2 regions of the Kitasatospora sp. P5_F3 genome follow, and region 1 is predicted to be linked to the other one. Evidence: predicted binding sites of a transcription regulator. Region 1 holds the regulator's gene; the other holds the start of a gene.
What was found. The regulator HrcA, encoded in region 1, represses chaperone genes, less so after heat shock. The targets are predictions, from matches to a motif close to TTNGCACTCNGNNNNNCNGAGTGCNAA.
Positions count from the first base shown of each region.

Region 1 (5,068 bases):
CGGGGCCGAACTCGGCGACGATGGCGGGGAGGTCGTCGATGCCCTCCAGGTACTCCACCACCACGCCCTCGATCCGCAGGTCGTCGCCCCAGACCCGCTCGACCAGTTCGGCGTCGTGCCGGCCCTCGACGTAGATCCGCGACTCCCGGGCCACCCGGGCCCGAGCGCCGGGCACCGCGACCGAGCCGGAGGCGGTCAGCTTCGTACGGGCCGGGGCAGCGGCGGTCGGCCGGACCAGCGTCACGACCTGACCCTCCAGCAGGAACCCGCGCGGCACCAGCGGGAACACCCGGTGCTTGCCGAAGCGGTCCTCCAACGTGACGGTGAACCCCTCCGCCGTCCGTTCGCACCGCACCACCGCGCCGCAGAAGCCGGTGGCCGCCTCCTCCACCACCAAATCCCGCTCGGCCGCCACCTCGGGGGCGGGCTGCTGCCGCTTCCACGGCGGGGTCAGATCGGGGCCGTACTCCCTGCTGCGCATTCCACCGAGTCTACGAGACGGACAGCTCCCCGCCTGGGCACGAGCCACCAACTGCCCTGTGACAGAGTCCGGGTGACTACGAATCCGGTGGGAGAACGGTGCGCACACGTCATGCAGTGGTGGCCATGGCCGCTCTGGCGGTCCTCGGTACGTCGGCTTGCTCCGCCGACTCCTCCGCTGGCCCGACGGGTGCGACGACGTCCGCCCGGGTACCGCTGCAGGATCGGCCCGGCTTCGCGCGCGAGGGTGACGTGATACTGACGGTGCAGCAGGTGGTCGCCCAGAAGCTGTCGTCCGGCGTGGAGACGGTCCTCGCACCCGCCGTGGCGGCCTACCGCGCGGCCGCAGCGGGCTGATCTCCGAGGGTCACCGAGAGGGTCACAGCCCCGGCGCGCCCCAGACCGGGAACCAGCGGGTGAGGTCCTGCTCCACCCGTAGGTCGTTGCCGAGCATCGCCTTGACCTGGAGTTCCAGCGGGTTGTCGCGCTTCTCGCCGGGGAGCGGGGCGAACGGGTAGAAGGTGCCGCGCTTGTAGAGGTAGACCAGGCCGAGTGGGCGGTCGGCGGCGTTGCGGAAGCCGACGATGGAGCAGAGCAGCTGGGGGCCGAAGCCGTTCGCCTCCAGTTCGCTGTTGACCGCGTGCAGGTCGTTGACCAGGGCGGGGAGCTCGTCGGGCGGGTGTCGGGCGAGCAGCCAGGAGTAGCCGTACGAGTCCTGCGAGACCTCGACCGGGATGCCGCCCCGCTCGGTGTCGGCGTCCAGCAGGGCCCGGATCTGGCCGGCCACCTCGGTGAAGGCGGCGCCCTCGACGGCGGCGAAGCAGACCGAGCCGAAGCCGGTCGGGCGGAAGCCGGCGGCGGCCTCCAGGGTGAGGGCGGCGGAGGGCACGCCGAAGAGCTGGTCGAGGTCGGGCCTGACCGGCTTGCTGCGGCCGAAGAGGGCGTTCAGGAATCCCATGGGGTCGGTGGCTCCTCAGCGGCCGAGCTCGGCGGAGATCCGGCCGAGCTGCTCCAGCCGCTGCTCCAGCGACGGGTGAGTGGACATCAGCTGGCTCGCTGCCTCCCTGGCGCTCAGCGCCGGGGCGAAGTAGAAGGCGTTGTACGGCTGCGCCCGGCGCAGGTCCTCGCTCGGGATGGCGGCGATCTGGCCGGTCACCTTGGTCAGTGCGGAGGCCAGTGCGCTGGGCCGTCCGGTGAGCTGGGCGGCGGCCCGGTCGGCGGCCAGCTCGCGGTAGCGGGAGAGCAGCCGGGTGAGCAGGAAGCTGGCCGCGTAGACCACCATGCTGATCAGCGGGACCAGGATCATCGCGAGCGCCGCGTTGCTGTCGTTGCTGCTGCTGCGGCCGCGCCCGTTCATCATGCCGCTGTACAGCGCGATCCGGGTGATCACCCCGGCCAGTACGCCGAGGAAGCCGGCGATGGTCATCACCGCCACGTCCCGGTGCGCGACGTGCGAGAGCTCGTGCGCGAGCACGCCCTCCAGCTCCTCCGGCTCCAGCCGCCGGAGCAGTCCGGTGGTGACGCAGACCACGGCGCGTTGGGGGTTGCGGCCGGTGGCGAAGGCGTTCGGCATGTCGGTATCGGTGACCGCCACCCGGGGCTTGGGCATGTCGGCCAGTGCGCACAACCGGTCGATTGTGCCGTGCAGTTGCGGGTACTCCTCGGGGGTGACCTCGTGGGCGCCCATCGCCCGCTGGGTGATCTTGTCGCTGAACCAGAACTGGACCACGAACAGCCCGCCGGAGATCAGGACGACCAGCGGCCAGGCCCCGCGGAACAGCACTATCAGCACGCCGGTGAAGCCGACGTAGAGCAGTCCGATGACGAACATCGTGGTGACCATCCGACCGGTCAGCCCCCGGTCGGGTGCGAAGCGGGTGTGCTGACCTGATGACATGACTGCTCCTTATGTCCTGATCTGTCGCTTTCGATGCTGCCACTTGCCGGGAGCATTCGGCGGGCGGCACAGGCGAGAAGGCGGCAAGGATCACCAGGCGGCGCCGTTCCTGCCGCCGGGGTCGGGCCTTACACTGGCAGGTACTGTCCTGGCACTCTGCCCAGCTGAGTGCCAGGGGACGGATCAGGTCAGGACGAAGCGAAGACGGAGGTGCGTGGCCATGTACAGCGAGCGGCCGTTGGATGACCGCAAGCTCGCGGTGCTGCGCGCGATCGTCCAGGACTACGTCGGCACCGAGGAGCCGGTCGGCTCCAAGGCCCTGGTCGAGCGGCACAACCTCGGCGTCTCCCCGGCCACCGTGCGCAATGACATGGCGGCTCTGGAGGAGGACGGCTACATCCACCAGCCGCACACCAGTGCGGGCCGGATCCCCACCGACAAGGGGTACCGGCTGTTCGTCGACCGGCTGGCCGAGGTCAAGCCGATGACCGCCCCCGAGCGCCGGGCGATCCGGCACTTCCTGGACGGCGCGGTGGACCTGGACGACACGGTGGCCCGTACGGTCCGGCTGCTCGCGCAGCTGACCCGGCAGGTCGCGGTGGTCCAGTACCCCTCGCTGTCCCGTTCGACGGTGCGTCACGTCGAGCTGGTGGCGCTGGCCCCGGCCAAGGTGATGCTGGTCCTGATCACCAACACCGGCCGGGTCGAGCAGCGGATGGTCGACTGCCCCGGGACGGTCGGCGAGACGGTGCTGGCCGACCTGCGGGCCAAGCTCAACACCCAGGCGGTCGGTCGGCCGCTGCCCGAGGTGCCCGGTCTGCTGGAGGACCTGCCGGCGGCTTTCGAGCCCGCCGACCGGCCCACCGTCAGCACCGTGCTGGCCACCCTCTTCGAGACCCTGGCCGAGCAGAACGAGGAGCGGATCATGCTGGCCGGTACGGCCAACCTGACCCGCTTCGGCCACGACTTCCCGCTCACCATCCAGCCGGTGCTGGAGGCCCTGGAGGAGCAGGTCGTCCTGCTCCGTCTCCTGGGTGAGACGGCGGACGCGGGGATGACGGTCCGGATCGGGCACGAGAACGCCTATGAGGGGCTCAATTCCACCTCTGTCGTCTCGGTCGGCTACGGTTCGGGCGATCAGAGTGTCGCGAAGCTGGGCGTGATCGGACCGACCCGGATGGACTACCCGGGCACAATGGGGGCGGTGCGAGCGGTGGCACGGTACGTGGGTCAGATCCTGGCCGAGTCTTAACCGAGTCCTATACAGAGCACTGTCAGACCAGTCGCAGCACTTCTAGAGGCGGAACAAGCGGAGCATTTGGTGGCCACGGACTACTACGCGGTACTCGGCGTCCGACGGGATGCGGGGCAGGACGAGATCAAGAAGGCGTTCCGACGCCTTGCCCGCGAACTGCACCCGGACGTCAACCCGGACCCGAAGACGCAGGAGCGGTTCAAGGAGATCAACGCCGCCTACGAGGTGTTGTCCGACCCGGCCAAGCGCCAGGTCTACGACCTCGGCGGCGACCCCCTGTCGCCCAACGGCGGCGGCGCGGGCGGCTTCGGCGCGGGCGCGGCGGGGTTCGGCTTCTCCGACATCATGGACGCGTTCTTCGGCGCGGCCTCCGGTCAGCGCGGCCCGCGCTCGCGCACCAGGCGCGGCCAGGACGCGATGATCCGGCTGGAGATCACCCTGGAGGAGGCCGCGTTCGGCACCACCAAGGAACTCCAGGTGGACACCGCCGTCACCTGTACCACCTGCTCCGGCGAGGGCGCGGCCCCCGGCACCTCGGCGCAGACCTGTGACATGTGCCGCGGCAAGGGCGAGGTCTCCCAGGTCACCCGGTCCTTCCTGGGCCAGGTCATGACCTCGCGGCCCTGCCCGCAGTGCCAGGGTTTCGGCACCGTGGTCCCGACCCCGTGCCCCGAGTGCGCGGGCGACGGCCGGGTCCGGGCCCGTCGCACCCTGACGGTGAAGATCCCGGCCGGTGTCGACAACGGCACCCGGATCCAGCTCGCGGGCGAGGGCGAGGTCGGCCCCGGCGGCGGCCCGGCCGGCGACCTGTACGTGGAGATCGCCGAGACCAACCACCCGACCTTCCAGCGGCGCGGGGACGACCTGCACTGCACGGTCACCATCCCGATGACCGCGGCCTCGCTCGGCACCCAGGTGCCGCTGCAGACCCTGGACGGCCTGGAGGAGGTCGACATCCGGCCCGGCACCCAGTCAGGCCAGTCGATCCCGCTGCACGGGCGCGGCATCACGCATCTGCGCGGTGGCGGGCGTGGCGACCTGATAGTGCATGTCGAGGTGCAGACCCCCACCAAGCTCGACCCCGAGATGGAGGACCTGCTCCGGCGCCTCGCGGTGCTGCGCGGTGAGGAGCGGCCCTCCGGGACCTTCGCACCGGGGCAGCAGGGTCTGTTCTCCCGTCTGAAGGACGCGTTCAACGGCCGCTGATCCGGTCCGGTTCAGGAAAGTACGAAGGTAAGGCAAGCGCATGACCGCCCCCGTGTTCGTCGTGGAGACCGACCGTCTCGCCGGGATCGCCCCCGGCGGGGTGGTCCGACTGGACGGGCCCGAGGGGCGGCATGCCGCCGCCGTGAAGCGGCTGGAGCCGGGTGAGGCGCTCACCCTGGCGGACGGCCTCGGCCTCGGCGTCGAGGGCACCGTGGCGGCCGTGCACGGCA
Region 1 is NZ_JBFUMY010000012.1:184,026-189,093, reverse strand. It holds gene ACXJMZ_RS11250 (DUF3097 domain-containing protein) at 1-481, opposite strand, end outside; gene ACXJMZ_RS11245 (hypothetical protein) at 607-837, shown strand; gene pspAB (PspA-associated protein PspAB) at 860-1,438, opposite strand; gene htpX (zinc metalloprotease HtpX) at 1,454-2,377, opposite strand; gene hrcA (heat-inducible transcriptional repressor HrcA) at 2,598-3,629, shown strand; gene dnaJ (molecular chaperone DnaJ) at 3,699-4,838, shown strand; gene ACXJMZ_RS11220 (16S rRNA (uracil(1498)-N(3))-methyltransferase) at 4,879-5,068, shown strand, end outside.

Region 2 (5,068 bases), on a different contig from region 1:
CCAGGAGCAGGGCTTCGCGGTGGCCCGGCTGGAGGACTACATCCAGGCCGACCGGTAGGCCTCAGGCCTTGGCCGGCTGACCCAGCATCATCAGCGGGCCCCGGTCGGTCCGGCAGAGGATCACGGTGACCTCGTTCGGGCCGCTCGGCTTGAGCTGCTTGCGCAGGTCCTCGGGGGTGATCGCGATGCCGCGCTTCTTGATCACCACGGTGCCGACGCCGCGCTCGCGCAGCAGCGCCTTGAGCTTCTTGATGTGGAACGGCAGTACGTCGGTCAGCTCGTACGCGTGCGCGTACGGGGTCGCCACCAGTCGGTCCGAGGTCAGGTAGGCAATCATCGGGTCGATCAGCCGGCCGTCCACCTGCCCGGCCACCTCGGCCACCTGGTGGGCCCGGATCACCGCGCCGTCCGGCTCGTACAGGTAGCGGCCGACCGGCCCGGGCGCCGGGTCGGGGAGTTGACCGCCCGTCAGGGTGTGCGGGCCCGGCAGCAGGGTGGCCCGGTGCGGCTCGGTGGCCCCGGTGCCGAACCAGAGCACCGCCTCCTTGACCTCCCCGTGGTCCGAGACCCACTCGGCCTCGGCGCCCGCGGGCACCAGCGCGTGCGGGATGCCGGGCGCCACCTTGAGCGCCCCGTACGGGGTGCGGCGGGCCGCCTCGATCGCCCAGGAGAGCGGCGGGGAGTACGCCTCCGGATCGAAGACCCGCCCGCGCGCCGTCCGGCGCGCCGGGTCGGTGAAGACCGCGTCGTACCCGGTGACGTCCACCTCGGTGACGTCCGCCTGCCGGACCTCGATCAGCTCGCCCAGGCCCAGCGCGGCCGCGTTGGCCTCGGCCACGGCGCAGGTCAGCTCGTCCCGGTCGACCGCCAGGACCGCGATCCCGGCCCTGGCCAGGGCGATCGCATCGCCGCCGATCCCGCAGCACAGGTCGGCCAGCCGCCGCACGCCGAGCGCGGCGAACCGCTGCGCCCGCCACTCGGCGACGCTGCGGCGGGTGGCCTGCTCGACCCCGTTCGGGGTGAAGTACATCGCGTCGGCGTCGTCACCGAACTTCGCCCTGGCCCGCTGCCGCAGCCCCGCCTGCGCGAGCGCCGCACTGACCAGCCCGGCCGGGTGCTCCTTGCGCAGCCGGGTGGCCAGCGCCAGCTCCTCGCCGGGCTTGAACTCCCGGAGCTCGGCCAGCAGGGACTGGCCCTGGTCGGTCAACAGGCCACGGAACGATTCGATCTCCACGGGCCCATTCTGCCCGGCCTCAATTGCACCGGCCGCTGCCGCTGTAGCAGGGCTGGTAGTTCGAGGGGAGCGGCTCGGGCTCGGGGGCGGTGCGGTGCTCGGCGGCGTAGCCCGCCCCGGTGAACAGCAGCACCACGGCCAGCAGCAGACCCTGCACGGTGGCGGTCACCCGGCGCCCTCCGTACCAGGCGAAGCCGGTGACCAGCAGCATCCAGAGCACCAGCCCCCCGATCGACAACATCGGCATCCAGTCGTACGGCGGCGGTGCGGGGGCAGGCGCCCCTGCGGGCCTGGCCTGGTTGGAGGAGGAGGCCCAGGCCCGCAGGCCCAGCAACAGGAGGACGAAGAGCCACCCGCCGACCGAGAGCAGCAGGAGCGCGAACGCCGAGACGAGGTCCGAGCGGCGGTCCGGCAGGGGGCGGTTGACTGCTGGCATGGGGGTAATTCTGCCGAGCCGGGGCCGCCTCGTACATGGGTACGGACACTCGGTTCCGGCGGTTCTCCGGGCCACGCCGTTGGCACTCTGGTTGACTGAGTGCTAACGGCCGCCTATGGTCGTTCCTGGCACTCCCCACCGGGTGAGTGCTAACGCGATGAAGCGAGTCTGACCCCCGCGACGGCAGACCCGTACTCATCGCCACCTACCTGAAGAACAACCCCGTAATCTCCGAAGGGGAGCTCGGACGTGACCGCCAGCAGCAAGGTTGCCATCAAGCCGCTCGAGGACCGCATTGTGGTCCAGCCGCTCGACGCCGAGACCACCACGGCCTCCGGCCTGGTCATCCCGGACACGGCGAAGGAGAAGCCCCAGGAGGGCGTCGTCCTGGCCGTCGGTCCGGGTCGCTTCGAGGACGGCCAGCGTCTCCCGCTGGACGTCGCCGTCGGCGACATCGTCCTGTACTCGAAGTACGGCGGCACCGAGGTCAAGTACCAGGGTGAGGAATACCTGGTTCTCTCGGCGCGCGACGTTCTCGCCATCATCGAGAAGTAAGACGTACCAGCCCGCCCCGGATTCTTGTCACCAGTGACAGGGGCCCGGGGCGCGGTTGTTGGCTCACGTCGTCAGTAGACCCCTTTAGGAAACGGAATCATGCCGAAGATCCTGCAGTTCGACGAGGACGCCCGCCGCTCGCTCGAGCGTGGTGTGAACAAGCTGGCCGACACCGTCAAGGTGACCATCGGTCCCAAGGGCCGCAACGTCGTCATCGACAAGAAGTTCGGCGCCCCGACCATCACCAACGACGGTGTCACCATCGCTCGCGAGATCGAGCTGGACGACCCGTACGAGAACCTTGGCGCGCAGCTCGTCAAGGAGGTCGCCACCAAGACCAACGACGTTGCGGGTGACGGCACCACCACCGCCACGGTGCTGGCCCAGGCCCTGGTCAACGAGGGTCTCCGGAACGTCGCCGCGGGCGCCGGCCCGGCCGCCCTGAAGAAGGGCATCGACAAGGCCGTCGCCGCCGTCTCCGCGCACCTGCTCGCCAGCGCCCGCGAGATCGAGGGCAAGGAGGACGTGGCCGCCGTCGCGTCCCTGTCCGCCCAGGACCAGCAGGTCGGCGACCTGATCGCCGAGGCGATCGACAAGGTCGGCAAGGACGGTGTCATCACCGTCGAGGAGTCGAACACCTTCGGCGTGGAGCTCGACTTCACCGAGGGCATGCAGTTCGACAAGGGCTACCTGTCGCCGTACTTCGTCACCGACGCCGAGCGTCAGGAAGCGGTCCTCGAGGACCCGTACATCCTGATCAACCAGGGCAAGATCTCCTCGATCCAGGAGCTCCTCCCGCTGCTCGAGAAGATCCTGCAGGGCGGCACCTCCAAGCCGCTGCTGATCATCGCCGAGGACGTGGACGGCGAGGCGCTCTCCACCCTCGTGGTCAACAAGATCCGTGGCACCTTCAACGCCGTCGCGGTGAAGGCCCCCGGCTTCGGCGACCGCCGCAAGGCCATCCTCGGCGACCTGGCCACCCTCACCGGTGCCACCGTCATCTCCGAGGAGGTCGGCCTCAAGCTCGACCAGGCCGGTCTGGACGTGCTCGGCTCCGCCCGCCGCATCACCATCACCAAGGACGACACCACGGTCGTCGACGGTGCCGGTGAGTCGGACGCCGTCGCCGGTCGCGTGAACCAGATCAAGGCCGAGATCGCCAACACCGACTCGGACTGGGACCGCGAGAAGCTGCAGGAGCGCCTGGCCAAGCTGGCCGGCGGCGTCTGCGTGATCAAGGTCGGCGCGGCCACCGAGGTCGAGCTCAAGGAGCGCAAGCACCGTCTCGAGGACGCCATCTCGGCGACCCGCGCGGCGGTCGAGGAGGGCATCGTCGCCGGTGGTGGCGCCTCTCTCGTGCACGCCCAGAAGGTGCTCGACGGCGGCCTCGGCCTGACCGGCGACGAGGCGACCGGTGTCGCGGTCGTCCGCAAGGCGCTCGCCGAGCCGCTGCGCTGGATCGCCCAGAACGCCGGCCTCGAGGGCTACGTCATCACCCACAAGGTCGCGGAGCTGGAGGCCGGTCACGGCTTCAACGCCGCCACCGGCGAGTACGGCGACCTGCTGAAGGCCGGCGTCATCGACCCGGTCAAGGTCACCCGCTCCGCCCTGGAGAACGCGGCCTCGATCGCGTCGCTGCTGCTCACCACCGAGACGCTCGTGGTCGAGAAGCCGGCCGACGACGAGCCGGCCGGCCACGGCGGCCACGGCCACTCGCACTGACGCTCCGTCACCACCTCGCGGGCCCGGTTCACTTCGGTGAGCCGGGCCTTCGGCGTTTTCGCAGGGGCTCAGCTTTTGGCAGGGGCTCAGCCGTCTACTACCCAGGGGCTCGGGGAACTGCGAGGAGATCTGGCGCCGGGGTCACATACGAAAGTGCCTGACCACCTAGGTACGGATCACCTTGCAAGGGTCGGCGTCGCAGTTCCCCGAGCCCCTGATGTGGTTGGCCATTTGCCCAAAGGATCGCTTATAACTGAGGCATGATCGAGGCCCGCCATCTCCGTGTCCTGCGCGCCGTTGCCCGTAGCGGTTCGTTCTCTGCCGCTGCCCGGGAGCTGGGTTGTACGCAGCCTGCGGTGAGCCAGCAGATGAAGGCGCTGGAGAAGTCGGTGGCGACCCCGTTGGTGGCCAGGTCGGGGAAGGGGATGCAGCTGACCGAGGCGGGTCAGGTGCTGTTGAAGCACGCGAACGGCATTCTCTCCGGCCTGTCGGCGGCCGAGGAGGAGGTGGCCGCGATCACGGGGCTGCGGGCCGGGCGGGTGCGGCTGGTGTCGTTCCCGACCGCGAGTTCCACTCTGGTGCCGCCGGCGGTAGCCCGTCTGCGGGGCGCCCGTCCGGGGGTGCGCGTGTCGCTGGTGGAGGCGGAGCCGCCGGAGTCGCTGGCGATGCTGCGGGGTGGCGAGTGCGAGGTGGCGCTGGCGTTCCGGTACCCGGACTCGCACGGTGGGGCCGTGCTGCCCGCCCCGCACACCACGGCCCGGGAGGCGAGGGCCGAGGCGACCCTGGAGGCGGCCGCCAGCCAGGCCGCGAACGACTGGTCGGACCTGGTGGTCCGGCCGCTGCTGGACGACCCGCTGATCGGCCTGCTCCCGATCGGCCACCCGTTGGCGGCCAGGGACGAGAGCAGGCCGGTGGATCTGGCGGAGCTGGCGGCGGAGCAGTGGATCGCGGGCTGTCCGCAGTGTCGGGGGCACCTGGTGGAGCTGTGTGCGGGCGCGGGCTTCGAGCCGCGGATCGACTTCGCCACCGACGACTACCCGGCGGTGGTCGGGCTGGTGGCGGCCGGGCTCGGGGTGGCGGTGCTGCCGGGCCTCGCGCTGGAGGCGGTGCGGCACTCCAAG
Region 2 is NZ_JBFUMY010000007.1:157,784-162,851, reverse strand. It holds gene ACXJMZ_RS05650 (polysaccharide deacetylase family protein) at 1-58, shown strand, start outside; gene ACXJMZ_RS05645 (THUMP-like domain-containing protein) at 62-1,234, opposite strand; gene ACXJMZ_RS05640 (DUF6234 family protein) at 1,254-1,670, opposite strand; gene groES (co-chaperone GroES) at 1,920-2,225, shown strand; gene groL (chaperonin GroEL) at 2,325-3,947, shown strand; gene ACXJMZ_RS05625 (LysR substrate-binding domain-containing protein) at 4,208-5,068, shown strand, end outside.
Region 2: groES (co-chaperone GroES) is a predicted target of HrcA. The motif match lies at 1,750-1,776, and genes of this name have one in related genera.